Acidicapsa ligni: one gene and its partner. The protein of the gene in region 2 interacts with the protein of the main gene of each other region in a pairwise test. Links are inferred from orthologs where the notes say so. Each region holds a gene or a part of one and is shown on either strand. Other genes may lie near its edges. The genes, in order: dnaB and dnaA.

Region 1 (7,281 bases), 510 kb from region 2 along the record:
GTCAGCACCCGCGATAACGACGGCTTCATCGGCGTCTACGACCTCGGGGCAAAATCGCTCACCTACCTGAGCCCCAGCGCAGACAGCGACATGGAACCCGCATGGTCACCAGATAGCAGGCAAATAGCCTTCATTCGCACCGCCACCACGGACGACGACTATCTGTTCGCCCCCAGCCGCACCGCCATCACCCCGTGGTCCATTCGCATAGCCGACATGGGTACTGGCCAAAACCATGACATCCCGAGCAATGAGATACAAAGTCACGAAATATGGAAAGCCGCCGCAGGCCAGGGCAGCGTCTTCCGCGCATTGGCCTCCGACAACCAACTCCTCTGGACCGCAGCCAGCCAGATCGTTTTCCCCAGCGAACTCGACGGCTGGCTCCATCTCTACGCCGTGCCAACCTCCGGCGGAACAGCAACCCTGCTCACCCCCGGCGACTTCGAAGTTGAGCACACCAATCTCAGCAAAGACCGCACCGAACTCGTCTATTCCTCAAATCAAGGCACCGGAGATTCTGCCGCAGACTCTAAAGATATCGACCGCCGCCACATCTGGAAACTCGCCGTCTCATCGCAAACAATCGGCAAACCAAAAGCCATCACCCGCGGCGAAGGCATCGAAGTCACACCCATCCTCGTCAGCGACAATCGGACCGTAGCCGTTCTCCGTTCCGATGCGCGCCTGCCAATGCGGCCCGCCATCGTAACCGGCAATCAGTTAGTTGACCTCAACCCTGAAGCCATCCCTAAAGACTTTCCCGCCGCCAGTCTCGTCGTCCCGCAACAAGTCATCCTCAGCTCCGCGGACGGCATGCAGATTCACGGCCAGCTCTTCCTGCCGCCAGCCTCCAGCACCACCCGCCATCCGGCACTCGTCTTCTTCCACGGAGGCTCGCGCCGGCAGATGCTTCTCGGCTGGCATTACATGCAGTACTACAACAACGCCTATGGCATGAACCAATACCTCGCCAGCCAGGGCTATGTTGTGCTCAGCGTCAACTACCGCAGCGGCATCGGTTACGGCCTCAACTTCCGCGAAGCCCTCAACTATGGCGCAGACGGTGCCAGCGAATTCAACGACGTCCTCGGCGCAGGCCTCTATCTCCGCAACCGGCCCGATGTTGATCCAGCCCACATCGGCTCCTGGGGAGGCAGCTACGGCGGCTACCTCACCGCGCTCGCATTAGCCCGCGCCTCCGACCTCTTTAGCGCCGGAGTCGACTTCCACGGCGTCCACGACTGGAACATCGAGCTCGGCAACTGGAACACCAGCTACGACCCCACAGCCGACCCCAATCGCTCCCGCATCGCCTATGAATCCTCGCCAATCTCATCCGTCTCCACCTGGCGCTCGCCCGTCCTGCTCATCCACGGCGACGACGACCGCAACGTGCAGTTTTCGCAAACGCCCAAACTCGCAGCCGCCCTTCGCAAGCAGCAGGTCTCCGTCGATGAACTCATCTTCCCCGACGAAATTCACGACTTCCTCCTCCACCGCGACTGGCTAAAAGCCTACGCAGCAGAAACAGCCTTCTTCGCCCACCACCTGCAGCAATAGAAAGCATCAACTCAAGAATCAAAAGAAATGTTCTGCCCTAAGCCTGCCCCTTGGATGTAGCAGTCGTCGTAGTAGTCGCAGCATCCAGCATCCCAAACAACTCCGTCGGCGAAGACGTAAACGCCGTCGCGCCCAGACTAAGAGCTTCCGCGCCATGAGCCTGCATCGCGCTCGCGCTGCTGAAGAACACAAAAGGAACAGTCTTGCTCTTATCCCGGATCAGCCTCAAAAGCTCGATCCCCGCCGTAGAGCGATAGTTCAGGCCATCCCGGCGGCCCATATCGGAAATGATGTAGTCATAGCTCTCCGAGCTGAAAAGCTTTATACCCGCAGAAGTCGACTCGGCAAGATCCACATGAACGCCCCTGTCCGTCAGCCGCTGAATAAAATAACTATTATTTTTAGGGTTATCGTCCACCCACAGAATCCTCGAAATCCTGCGCGGCTCCGCGGCAGTTTCACTCGCGATCCGCTCCACATTAGAAGAAGCAGCAGGCGCAACCAGACCCGGCAAAACCGGGCTTTCCGAGAAAACCGGGTTTCCCGAGCCTGCCAGTTCCTTTTGAATCTCAGTAACCCTGGCCTGGAGATCCGCAATTAGATTCTGCTGAACCTGGTTCGCCTCTTCCATCGTCAGTTCCTGCCCGCCAATCTTCAGCGTAAACTTTCGCGACTTGGCGGATTCAATGATGGCAGCAATTGCAGGTCTGAAGCTGAGCAGCAGCCCGATCGTAATCAAAGGCCAGAGCAGCGAAGAAATAGCCTGGATAAGTTTCTGAATCGCGTCCATTCAAGTCCCTCTCCACCCACCGGTTCAGGAATCGTTGCGAATCTTCTTACTGCCCGTCGTGCACAGTATCCAGATTCTCAAACCGCGTAAACTGCGATAGAAACGCCAGATCTACCGACCCCGTCGGCCCGTTTCTCTGCTTGGCAATAATGATCTCCGCCTTGTTCTTGTCGGGGTCTTCTTCCTTGTCGCGGTTGTAATAGCTCTCGCGGTGAATAAACGCCACCACGTCCGCGTCCTGCTCAATCGAACCCGACTCGCGCAGATCGCTCAGCAACGGCTTCTTGTCATCCCCACGGCGCTCACTCGCACGCGAAAGCTGCGAAAGCGCAATCACCGGTACATCCATCTCTTTCGCCAGAGCCTTCAACCCGCGCGAAATCGCCGAAACTTCCTGCGTCCGGCTCTCAAACCGCTTCCCACCCTGCGAAGGCAGCGAAGCCGTCATCAGTTGCAGGTAATCCACCACGATCAGATCCAGCGCGCCACCCGATGTCTGCTTCAACCGCCGCGCCTTGGCCCGCATCTCGGCCAGCGAAATTCCCGGCGTATCGTCGATAAACATCTTCGACTCCACCAGGTCTTCAAGCGCCGTGCGCAGCTTGTCCTGATCGTCGCGCCCTAAAAAGCCCGTCTGCAACTTGCGCTGGTCAACCCACGCCTGGCTCGCCAGCATACGACGCAACAGCGCTTCTTTCGACATTTCCAGCGAGAAGACAGCGACCACCGCCTTGCCCCGCACCGCCGCATTCTGCGCAATGTTGATCGCCCACGCCGTCTTGCCCATTGAGGGCCGCGCCGCAATAATGATCAACTCACCCTTTTGCAGCCCGCTGGTCATCTTGTCGAACTCGGTGAAGTACGTCTCAAGTCCGGTAACCTCACGCGCCTGCTGGTAAAGATTGTCAATCGACCCGAATGACCCGGCGACAATATCCTCAAGGCTCGCCAGCCCCTTCGAAATACTCTTCTCGCCAACCTCCAGCAACTGCGATTCAGCGGCATTTAAAACATCCAGCGCCGTCTCGCTCTGATCCGCGGCCCGCGCAATCGCCGCCGAGCAAATCAGCATCAACTGCCGTAAGAGACTCTTATCCTTGACGATACGAATGTACTCGTCGATGATTGGCCGGCGCGGCAACCCCTCCGTCAGCGAGGCCAGATAGGCCACACCCCCAACCGACTCAAGCTCTTTATATTTCGATAGCTCATGCGCCACCGTAACCAGGTCGATCGCATGACCTTCGCCGCCCAGCTCGGTCATCCGCTGGTAGATACGCCGATGCGAATCCAGCGAAAAATCATCCGGAGTCAGCCTCTCTTCCGCCTCGGAAAGCGCATGATTCTCCAGCAAAATTGCGCCGAGAATCGTCCTCTCAGCATCAATGTTAGAGGGCAGGCCATTGTCGATAGAAAAGCTGGGAGTCGAAGCCATCCCAGTCAGTGTACGAAAAATCGCGGCGCGAGCGTACCTGTGAAGAATTCGCAAAACAGGTCACCAAACGTCCATTTCCTCCAAATAGATACAGGCCCGCTCACCGTCCTCTAACCCTTGAGCAGTAAGATCGTCTATAGGAGTACCCGCTTATGAAGCATTTCCTGTATGTAGCACCTGTTCTTTTGGCTCTTGGAGCAAGCTCCGTATTCGCTCAGACTTCCGTTCCAGAGGTATCGGCAAACCAACCTGGCCAATCCCTCGCCGCGTCCGCCGAAAGCCCAGAAATCCGCGAACTACAGCAAGTCGAAGACAAATGGAGCACCGCCCTGAATCAGCGTGATCAGTACGGTCTCGAACTCGTGCTCTCCCCACTCTTCGTCGACATCTCTGCCTACGGAGACATCACCAGCCGCAACCAGCAGGTAGTCGCCGTCATCAACCAGGAAGACAAGACCGCCACCACAGACCTGCACGTCATTACCGTCCGCGTACTGGGAGACATAGCCGTAGCCAACGGCACCTACTCGTACAAACACAAGACGGTCAATGGCGCGGTCGAGGATAGAGGCGTCTTCACCCACGTCTTCCAGCGCCAGCACGGCAACTGGGTCTGCCTCAACGCGCAGCGCACACTCATCCGTCAGGAAGTCCCGAACGCCAGGACCAAAGCTCCCAAAACCAAATCTCAGGCCGAACTTCCCTTCCACATCCCACTCTTCTCAAAAGGCGACAAGTCCCCTCAGACCAATCCGTAGGGCACGCCGCAAATTGCGCGAAAGCCCTGCCCAGATTGCCTGAGTATCCTTCGCTCTCGTTACGATTTGGACTACTCTGCCTCGACCATCACCGTCACCGGCCCCATCAATCCCGAAGTCTCCAACGGGGAATCCTTCGTAAAGTAGTTCCAGGTCGTAAACGTCAGCCGCTCCTTCACCGGGCGCGGCTCATCCTTCAGGAACCAGTCTGGAAATTCGCGCATAAAAGCCCCGCTCTTCGCATCCGGATCACCCATCCTCCACTCCGCATCCGACGGATGCTGCTCATCCCCGATCAGTCGATTTGCCCAGACATTCGTCACCGCAATCTCCAGCCGATTCTTCCCGGGCCGCATCGCGTCCGTGACATCCACTCTCCACGGGGCCGTCCAAACCACGCCGAGATTCTTCCCATTCAACGTCACCTCGGCGATATGCTTCACCACCCCAAGATCCAGGTAAACCTTGCGCCCCGCCGGTGCCGCTTCCAGTTCAATCTCCTTCGAATAAACCGCCATCCCCGAGTAATACTGAATGCCCGCATCCTTGTGCGTCGTCCAATCCATCAGCGAATCAAACTGCACCGCTGCCGGACCACCCCACCTCGGATCGAAGCTCACCTGCCACGGTCCCGCCAACTCCGGGCCGGAATTCAGAGCAGGGAAGTCCGTACCCGGCTTGCCTTTCCCCGCAAAACCCGCCGCAATCGTCCGCCGAAATACCACGAAATAGCTCTGCGTCTCCGCAAACTCCAGCCCAAAACTCGTCCCATTCGCCGTCTGCCGAAACTCCGTCAGATCCCGCACCGTATTCGCCACCGGATCCCAAAGCTCCGGCTGCATCCCCTTCACCGGAAACGTGCACTCCACCTGCCCAGCCCGCCACTCCTGATTCGCAACAAAATAAATCTCTGTTCCACCATCCTGTCGATCCCGCCGATGAATGCTATGCAACCCTGGCCCGACTCCAGGATCGTCCGTAGCCACCACCAAACTCGTCTCCGCCGAGGGAGCCACATACTCCCCGCGCTGCAAAAGCGCCTGGCAGCGCCACAGATAGTTCAGCCACGCCCGTCCCGGCTTCCACCAGGTCTGGTAGCGTCCCAGGTGCATGCCCCACTGCCCCATCACGTTGCCCGGCTGATACTTCGCATCCCACGCCTGCTGCACAAAATGGTGAACATTCACCCGGTTCACCCCCGCGCAAAACGCCCCATCCCCCACCGGCTTCAGCCACGCCGGATGCTCCGTCCACCGCGCAAACTCCGGCTGCGTTGAAAAAGCCTCCGCCACAATCAATGTGTCGCCAGCCTTCCGCGCCGCCTTCACCACCGGCTCCAGATCCCACGGCGAATAGCGCCCGTTATCCGTCCAGAACTCCACCGCCGGGATATCCAGCGACTTCACCACCTCGCCAATCTCCCACGGACCCTCATATGGCTCCGCCACAAACTTCATCCCCGCCTCGCGAATAAGCGGCCCCGGCGTGCCCCAATAGCAGTCGCGATACAGATCCTCAATCGTCCGCTGAAAATCCTCTTTGAACTTCGCAGTCTCCGCCGCGCTTTCCACCACGCGCCCCGCCAGCACCGGCAGCCACTGCGTCATCTCATAGCCACGCCGCGCACGAAACTCCTCCCGCATCTTCGGCGTCCACGTCGCGTTTCCCGCCTCATAGCTGTCGAAGTAAAGGGTAGTCAGCGTCGATCCCATCAGCTCACCCAGGTGCTTCCGAATCTCCCCCAGCACATGCTCAATGTGGAACGTCACCGCCTCGCGGCTCATCTTGTCGCACTCCAGCCCTATCGCCTCCCACTGCGCCGGTTGAATCATCCCACCCGTAGTCGTATGCCCAAATCGATAAACCGACCAAGCTCCGGCAGGCGCATCCCAATCGACCTCACCCGCCGCATTCATCTGTTTTGAAAGATCGACAATCCGTTCCCTGCCAACCACCCCATCGGCCGCAATCGCCAGCACCGCAATCTCTCGAAAGTAACTCTGCCGCGCCTCCACCAACGGCGGCGCAACCTTGTCCTCCGAGGGAATGTAAGTCGCAGGAAACTGGTCATGCGGATGCGGATCGACCTTCGGCTTTTCCAGCGTCAGATGCACCCGCGAACCACCCGCAACCCTCTGCTCCGACCACACAACCTCCTGCATCGAGAGCTCCGGAGTAATCCACTTACCGCCGCTGCTCTCATACCCCGCGCAGTTATGCAGAATCAGCTCCAGCCCCAGCCGCCTGCACTCCTCCGCCGCATGACGCACCAGCGCCCACCACGGCTCCGTAAACGTAACAATCTCCGGCGTAGGACTCTTCCGAATCGCCCCCGCCGTCGGTGTCACCGTGTCCGACAAGCTGAAGATCGTCGCCCCGCCAATCCCCGCCTCGTGCATCGCCTCAAGATCGCGCGTAATCCCCGCCGCACTCACGTTGTGCCCCATCCACATCCAAAGCACATAAGGCCGCGCCGAATCCGGCAACTTCGGAAAGGACCGCTGTCCAGGCGTACCCCAGAACTCCTCAGCCGAAAGCCGAGAAGGCACACAGAGCTGCGCACCAGCCCCAGCCAGCAAAACACAAAATGTACGTCTGGAAAGCGAAGAAGAGGAACTCATAGTCCCACCAGCCTACCCGCCCAGCCCAACAAAATCTATCGAAGAAAAATCATCCTTGAACTCAAACCAGCACTCGACCCAAACCACCCCAGCCAATCCAGCAAACAGGGCATT
Region 2 (7,261 bases):
GGCCCGTTTAGCGGCGAGAGCATGTAATTCGCGGCCGATCGACGAGCGGTTGATGCCAAGCTGCAAGCCGAGATTGAGCAGGTTGCCGGTACCCCAGTAGAGCGCCAGACCCGAAGCGTAGGTCCACATGGAGAAGCCGAAGATGGCCGGCATCATAAAGGCCATCATGCGCCGTTGTGCCGGGTCCATGCCCGGTGACGGTGTGATGAACTGCACAAGGAACATGCTGGCGATGATGATGATCGGAAGGATATGCCACGGGTCTGCAGCGGCCAGGTTTGGCAACCATCCCCAGTGCGCCTGACGCAACTCGATGACGTTGGCCAGCACGCGATAGTAGGCGAAGAAGAGCGGCATCTGCACGAGCAGCGGCAGGCAGCCACCGTACATGTTGATGCCTTCTTCCTTGTACAGCTTCATCGTCTCCGCGTTCATCTCTGCCCGCTTGGGATCGGTGGCCTTGAGATGCGCATAGCGCTTCTTGATGGCTTCCAGCCTGGGCTGCACGCGCTGCATCTTGAGCGATGACTTCATCATCATGATGCGGGTGGGCAGCATGAGCAGGTTAAAGAAGATGGTGACGATGATGATCGCCCATCCCCAGTTGCTGACAATGTGTTGATAGACAAAGCGCAACAGCAGGAAGAGCGGTTCGGCAATGATCTTGAGGAAGCCGAACTGGATAAGCGGCTTCAGGTCTTCGCCGGTGGCATTGCCGTCAGGCCCGGTGCTGTGGATCGAGGCGAGGACGTCAAATTGAAGCGGTCCGGCAAAGAGGCGGGTATGCGTATTGCCGCTGGTGTCGCCCATTGCAAGGCCCAGAACAGGAGCCTTGAACTTCTCGCTGTTCGGGTTTGCGGCATCCTTGGGAACGTCGAGCGTGTTGTGCAGCGTGACGACTGTTGCCCGCGAAGGAACAGCAGGAAGGAACGTTGCGGTGAAGTAGAGATCGGTCGTCGCGGCGTAGTCGTAAGACTGCTCCAGCGTGGCATTGCCGCTGACCTTGGTCGGGGCAACGGAATCACGCTTGCCATCGGTCGACCAGTCAAACTTGCTGGCGTTGTACTGCGGCACTTCTTCCTGATCGCCGAGACCGCTGGGCCAGGAGATCAGAGCGCGTACCGGTGAGCCATTCCGAGTGACGTTGACCTGCGTGTCAATGACGTAAGTGTCGTTGAACGTAAAGGTCTTCGTGACCGTCAGCGGGCCCTTGGAGTACTTGAAGATGATGCCCGCGGGTGCGGCAACATGGCCGGTCGATGAGGCCTGATAGAGCGCCTGATTGAGTTCCGTGGTCAGCGCTGGCTCATAGGTGTACAGCGAGAGAGGCAGGCCAAATTGCGCGGCGGCCGGCTGATCGACAAGATCCAGATTCCACTGCCGGCCCTGCGGGTCCTTGCAGTTGCGGTCCATCTTGCGGCCTTCGGACTCTGCGCAGTAATGCTTGAGTATCCAGTGTTTGACCTGCGCGCCTTTGTTGGTAAATGTGATGCGGTAAAGCTCGTTCTCGACTACAGTCTCAGTTTCAGAGGACGCTGCAACAATGGGCGCTGCACCCGGAGCCGGGACCGCTCCACTCGCCGCTGGCTGGCTGGGCGCTGCCGATGAGGGCTGGCTGCTCTGCTGCTGTTGTTGCGGCTGCGGAGCCGGAGGTGGTGTCGGCTTGAAGTATTGAAAGGCAAGAAGTGCGACCAGGGCCAGAACGGTAAAGGCGATCATGGAGCGCATGTCGCCGCCTCCGCCACCGGAGCCCTGCGTTGGAGCATTGGGATTACGAAGTTCAGCCAAAGGTTCAGTCCTGTCGTTTGTTACAAAGGTGCGCCGCGTGAAGAGCGCCGCTTTCTATGGTAACGGGTCGGGTTGAAGATGGAGTGCCGGGGAATGGAACGGGATCGAAACCGCCATTGCGGATTCGCGCAAAAGGATGGCAGCGCAGGAGACGGCGCAGGGCCATCCAGGAGCCGCGTACTGGCCCGTGGATGGTTACGGCTTCCACTGCGTACTGGGAGCACGTAGGCTCGTAGCGGCAACCACCAGGGAAGAGCGAATGCATAGCCGGCGAGAGCCAGTAGCGGTAGAAGCCGAGAATCGCCAACAAAATGCGCTTCATAACGAAGTGGTAGGCCGCGGCGCCAGAACGTGGACCTGATTTGTGCCTTGAGCAGCAGCTTTGGCCGCTGCCGGAGGAACAGATTGCCGCATCTGCGTTGCCACCTGACGGAAGATACGCAAAACCTCGGTCTGAAGTTTCCCGGATTCCATCGTTATGACAGAACGGCGCGGATGCAGGATCAGATCGATGTTGTCTGGCAATTCGCAAAGATGCTGCCGGATGATCTCGCGCAGGCGGCGTTTGATGCGATTGCGCTCATGCGCCTTGCCGATGACCTTGCCCACAGTAAGGCCGACACGGGGGCAGCTCTGCAGCTCGACAGCAGGCAGCGTGGGCCTCGCGGCGACAAACCACGTCATCGACGGGCTGAACTGCTTGCGAGTGGCCTTGTAAACACGCTGATAGTCAGCATGTTTGCGCAGGCGAAAGTCCTGTGCCGATGCTGGCAATACCGATCGAGGCTCAGATAGGGAAGTCATCGCTGGCACCGTCTGCCGACAGAAGTAATTTGGCGGGTGCCGCTACTCGCGAAGTCGGTAGTGACTGTGGACAGGGAATGAAGCCGGTGCAACGACTGGGCTGGATGATCTAACGATCTAACGCTCAAGCAATGGCCGCTCTGACCCGTAAATTCACAGGGAAGAGCGGCCACGCTGAAAACTAGTCGCGGAAGCCAGCGCTGACGGCAACGCGCTTGCGGCCCTGTGCGCGGCGGCGGCTGAGTACGGCTGCTCCGCTCTTGGTCTTCATGCGGGCCCGAAAGCCATGGGTCTTGACGCGCTTGCGGCGGTTGGGCTGAAATGTGCGCTTGGGCATGGGAGCTGCTCCTGAACCTTCTTTGTGAAAATCTGTGCCTGAATGGCAAGTTTTAAGTATAGCGCAGAACCAGTTTGGAATCCAGAGTGAGATGTGTTTTGTATGAGGCTTTTCCATCCAGCCGGAGGGGTGTAGAATCCGAATTCGGGCTAAGATTTGTCTTGGTTCGAACGGCACTGAAGGGGCTCTGAAACACCTTCCTCAGCCTGTCTTTTCGAAGAGTTTCTTCAAGTTTCACCATGGCTGGTGCAATTCCCAGAGTTATATGAATGAGAGGTTGCAGAACCCGCGAATTGTGCTAGTATCGGACCCGTTCACCAAAGATTCTGACGCACCGCTGAACTGAATTTTTGTCTACGAAGTCGATGCAAATTTCGGGCGACCCAGTCCGAAAATCTCTCGGCAGTTATAAGAACAGAGACGACGCGAAGTTACACACTGCGCGCCGAGGGCGAAGCATTGCTTTTTTTGTAGCGTAATAAAGATCGTTTACTGATCAGGAATACAGGCGCGCATAGCGTGCACGTAAGGAAGTTATCAATGTCATTTGCAACCTCCCCAGCCCCGGTAATCAACCCCTGGATTCAAATTCTGGCGGCTCTCGAAAAGAAGGTCAATCGACAGTCTTTCGAGACCTGGCTCAAGCCTACTCGTTATAGCCACATCGCGGGCCGCACGCTTTATGTGCGGATTCCAACAGAAGAGTTCCAGCACATTGGCGACAAGTACAGCGACCTGATTCAGGAAGCGATCGATCTGCTCAAGCTTGATATGGATGATGTGGCATTCGTCACGATCGACGATGACCCTTCGCAGCCTCCAGTACGCAAGGATGGCGGCTTTGGCCCAGTGCCGACGCATGCGCCGACGGCTCCTCATCCAAGCCAGTCTGGCTATAACCAGTCCAACTATGCCAACCAGAACAACCGCCGCGGCGGCTACGTCTCTGAGCAGCAGGCGAAGTTTGACTGGTCAAGCGCAGCGCAGCTCAACCAGCGTTATACATTCGAAAATTTTGTGATCGGCAATGGCAACCAGTTCGCGCGCGCCGCTTCACTGGCTGTAGCAGAGCGTCCGTCGAAGGCTTACAATCCGCTGTTTCTGTATGGCGGCGTCGGAATGGGCAAGACGCATTTAATGCACGCCATTGGCCACGAAGTGAAGCGTCGCCAGCCCATTGCGAGCATCTGCTATGTGTCCGCGGAGAAGTTCACCAACGAGATGATCAACTCGCTGCGTAACGACCGCATGACGAGTTTCCGCGATCGCTTCCGCGGCGTGGATGTGCTGCTGATCGACGATATTCAGTTCATCGCGCAGAAGGAGCGCACGCAGGAAGAGTTCTTCCATACTTTCAACGCGCTGCACGAAAGCATGAAGCAGATCGTCATCGCTTCCGATCGCCCTCCAAAGGAACTTGCGGAGATTGAAGATCGTCTACGCTCGCGTTTTGAGTGGGGATTGATTGCGGATATTCAGCCGCCGGATCTGGAGACGAAGGTCGCAATTCTGCAAAAGAAAGCAGAGAGCGAACAGGCCAGCCTGCCGACGGATGTTGCGATGTTCATCGCTTCCAACGTGCGCACCAACGTGCGTGAGCTGGAGGGCGCACTGGTGCGGCTGATCGCCTGGTGCAACATGAACGGCATGGAGATTACACTCCAGTCCACGCAGCAATGCCTCAAGCAATTCATCGACACGCAGGTTCGCAAGATCACCATCGATGCGATCCAGAAAGCTGTGGCTGAAAGCTTCGGCATGCGCGTGAGCGAGTTGAAGCAGAAGAATAATTCGCGCGCTGTCGTTGTACCTCGGCAGATTGCCATGTATCTGGCCAAAAATCTGACCGAAGCAAGCTTGCCTGAGATAGGCCGTCAGTTCGGTGGCAAGCATCACACAACAGTTATGCATTCCATCGGAAAGATCGACGAGCTGCGCCGAACGGACAAGGATCTCAATCGAACGATTAATAAGTTGCAGGAAACCCTGAACGGATAACATCCGGCGTATAAGTCGATGTAATCAGGTAATAAGTAAAATGGCCACTCCGTGATATCGGGAGTGGCCATTTTATTCGTGATGCAAGAGTCGAGTTATTTCTTCGTATCAAGCTCAATCAGCTCAAAAGAATATCCCGGAATTATGTGTTTCAGCTTCGTTCCCATAACAGGAAGCGTGCTCTCCACCGGAACGATGTGCTTCGGATCAAGGATGGTGTTGGTATCTGCAGGGGACAGGGCATGCAGCCGCGTCAGCTTCGCCGGGCCGACAATTCCACTTACACCGCTTAAATCGATTTCCAACTCCTGCGCAGTGGGAACGCCGTTGACCACCTTGACAAAGACTTTGCCTGTCGCGTCCTGATGGGTGACGGAATACGCTACCCGCGGCCCAGCGCCGGTCATCGTTGAATCCGGAACAGCATCTCCAACTTTGTCGGCAAAGAGCGAAAGCACGTAATAGCTTGGCGAACCATAGCTCGTCAGGCCGTCATAGCCGATCAGGTCGGGATGCCACTGCATACCACCGTTGTGAATGTTCACCAGCAGCGGCGCATAGCTCGACATTACGACCACATCGCTGTTGCGCTCCACCCCGGTAAGCCACGCCGCATCGCCCAGCGCCGCGCCGAAATCGCCCGTCGGCGAGCCTTCCATCGTCGCGTATTCCCCCATGAAGATCCTGGGACCGTTGCGATCGAACTTGTCATAGTGATGTACGTCGTCGAAGTAGTTTTCAGAGCTGAGATAGAAGTGGTCATCCAGCACGTCGGGCTTGCGGCTGGTTACAGGCGCGGTGGCGATCAGTTTTTGGTCGGGATACTTCTTCTTGATGGCATCGTGGAACTGCGCAAAACGGCCATCGTAGCTCTTCGATTGATCGAACCAATCCTCATTGCCTATCTCGACATAAGCCAGTTTGAACGGTGCAGGATGACCGTCCCTGGCACGCTCGGCGCCCCACTTTGTGTCGGTGCTTCCGGTCGCATATTCGATCTCATCCAGCGCATCCTGGACGTAGGGTTCGAGATCTTTGCCGGGCTCAACATGCTCCTGCTTCATCGAATAACCAGCGTAGACGGCGAGCACATTCTGCATGTGCAGGTCTTCACACCACTCCAGGAACTCAAGCAGGCCGAGGCCATCCGATGAGTGGTAATTCCAGGGACTGGGATGGGTCGGTCGATCGACCAGTGGGCCGATAGTCTTCTTCCATTCGTAGCGCTCGTCGATGTGGTCGCCCTCAAGATAATTACCGCCCGGGAAACGAAGAAATGCCGGGTGCATTCCCGCAAGCTTTTCCATCAGGTCGATGCGGTTGCCATTGACGCGGCCTTTGTATGTGGGTGGAAAGACCGAGACCAGGTTCATCCAGAGAGTTCCCGGTTTGGAAAGGGTCAGTTCGAGATGGTTTTCTTCCGAGGGAGCGATCTTTTCGGTGTGCAGGGTAACCGTATACTGCTTCCAATCGCTACCGATGGATGGAATTTCAGCATGCGCGACGCTCCTGCCGGTCTTGTTGTTGATCAGGCTGACGCTCAATGGTCCCATGCCGGACGCATCCGCTTTCGCGTAAAGCGATGCGGTATAGGTCATGTCCGGGCGTAGTGGATAGCCCCAGTAGCCCATGTTGCGCAAACCGGCAGGTTCCGATGGCGAAGCCGAGGTCACGGTCAGCTTGATGCTGTCATGCAGCGCAGCGGAAGGACCGGTGGTTTTGTCCTTCTCGAATTTGGCCCCTGCTGCTGCGTTTTGGATTACAAGCCAATCCTGCTGATTCCAGTTTCGGTCCCGCAACGTTCGATTCTTGACCATCTCGGGATACAGGCCGCCATCGTAAGAGAAGTTGATCTCTTCGGTCATCAACCCGTAGAGCATGGGGCTCACGCTGTGCAGTGGTTTGTCTACTTGAATGGCGAGCACGACGGGAGATTTTTCCTGTGCCTGAGCGAGCGCAGGCAGAGCGAGCAAGAGACCCAGAAGCGGGCTGATTTTCATGAGGATAGGCAAAGAGCGCATTTCTGGAACCTCTTCCGGGTAAAGGTTTTCTCGAAAGCCGATATTATTCTGTCCACCTGGAGTTGGCAAGAGTTTCGCTGGTGATTTTAACCTCTCAGGGACCGAAGACATATCGTGTTTTCATTACGAAACAATAGGAAAATAAATGGCGCACAGGAATCCGTTGTAGGCTGGCTGCGGGAGATTTTCCATGCGCATTCGTACTCGCAATTACAGCGGCAGGCAGGCATTGGCGATCCTGCTGGCATTGGTTTTTGGGCTGGCCAATCTGGCGTTCGCGCAGAGGGTTAGCAGCCGGGATATTCCAGGCAAC

What was found.
Region 1: the proteins of dnaA (region 2) and dnaB interact in binary tests that used the Escherichia coli proteins (3 or more experiments, as listed by UniProt). The link is inferred for Acidicapsa ligni from one-to-one orthologs.

The regions. Positions count from the first base shown.
Region 1 is NZ_JAGSYG010000001.1:595,169-602,449, reverse strand. Bases 1,595-4,485 are described here. They hold dnaB (replicative DNA helicase), read right to left. Parts: upstream 3,789-4,485; coding sequence 2,400-3,788; downstream 1,595-2,399. Other genes in these bases: OHL19_RS02350 (nuclear transport factor 2 family protein), read left to right, coding at 3,941-4,485; OHL19_RS02360 (response regulator), read right to left, coding at 1,601-2,353. Also shown: OHL19_RS02365 (S9 family peptidase), read left to right, coding at 1-1,563; more of OHL19_RS02350, read left to right, coding at 4,486-4,546; OHL19_RS02345 (glycosyl hydrolase), read right to left, coding at 4,618-7,167; tRNA uridine-5-carboxymethylaminomethyl(34) synthesis enzyme MnmG, read right to left, coding at 7,280-7,281. UniProt on the Escherichia coli protein: The main replicative DNA helicase, it participates in initiation and elongation during chromosome replication. Travels ahead of the DNA replisome, separating dsDNA into templates for DNA synthesis.
Region 2 is NZ_JAGSYG010000001.1:85,329-92,589, reverse strand. What follows is about bases 2,828-5,698. They hold dnaA (chromosomal replication initiator protein DnaA), read left to right. Parts: upstream 2,828-3,469; coding sequence 3,470-4,927; downstream 4,928-5,698. Other genes in these bases: OHL19_RS00390 (alpha-L-arabinofuranosidase C-terminal domain-containing protein), read right to left, coding at 5,023-5,698; rpmH (50S ribosomal protein L34), read right to left, coding at 2,828-2,929. Also shown: membrane protein insertase YidC, read right to left, coding at 1-1,788; membrane protein insertion efficiency factor YidD, read right to left, coding at 1,793-2,110; rnpA (ribonuclease P protein component), read right to left, coding at 2,107-2,592; more of rpmH, read right to left, coding at 2,774-2,827; more of OHL19_RS00390, read right to left, coding at 5,699-6,948; OHL19_RS00385 (YybH family protein), read left to right, coding at 7,139-7,261. UniProt on the Escherichia coli protein: Plays an essential in the initiation and regulation of chromosomal replication. Binds in an ATP-dependent fashion to the origin of replication (oriC) to initiate formation of the DNA replication initiation complex once per cell cycle.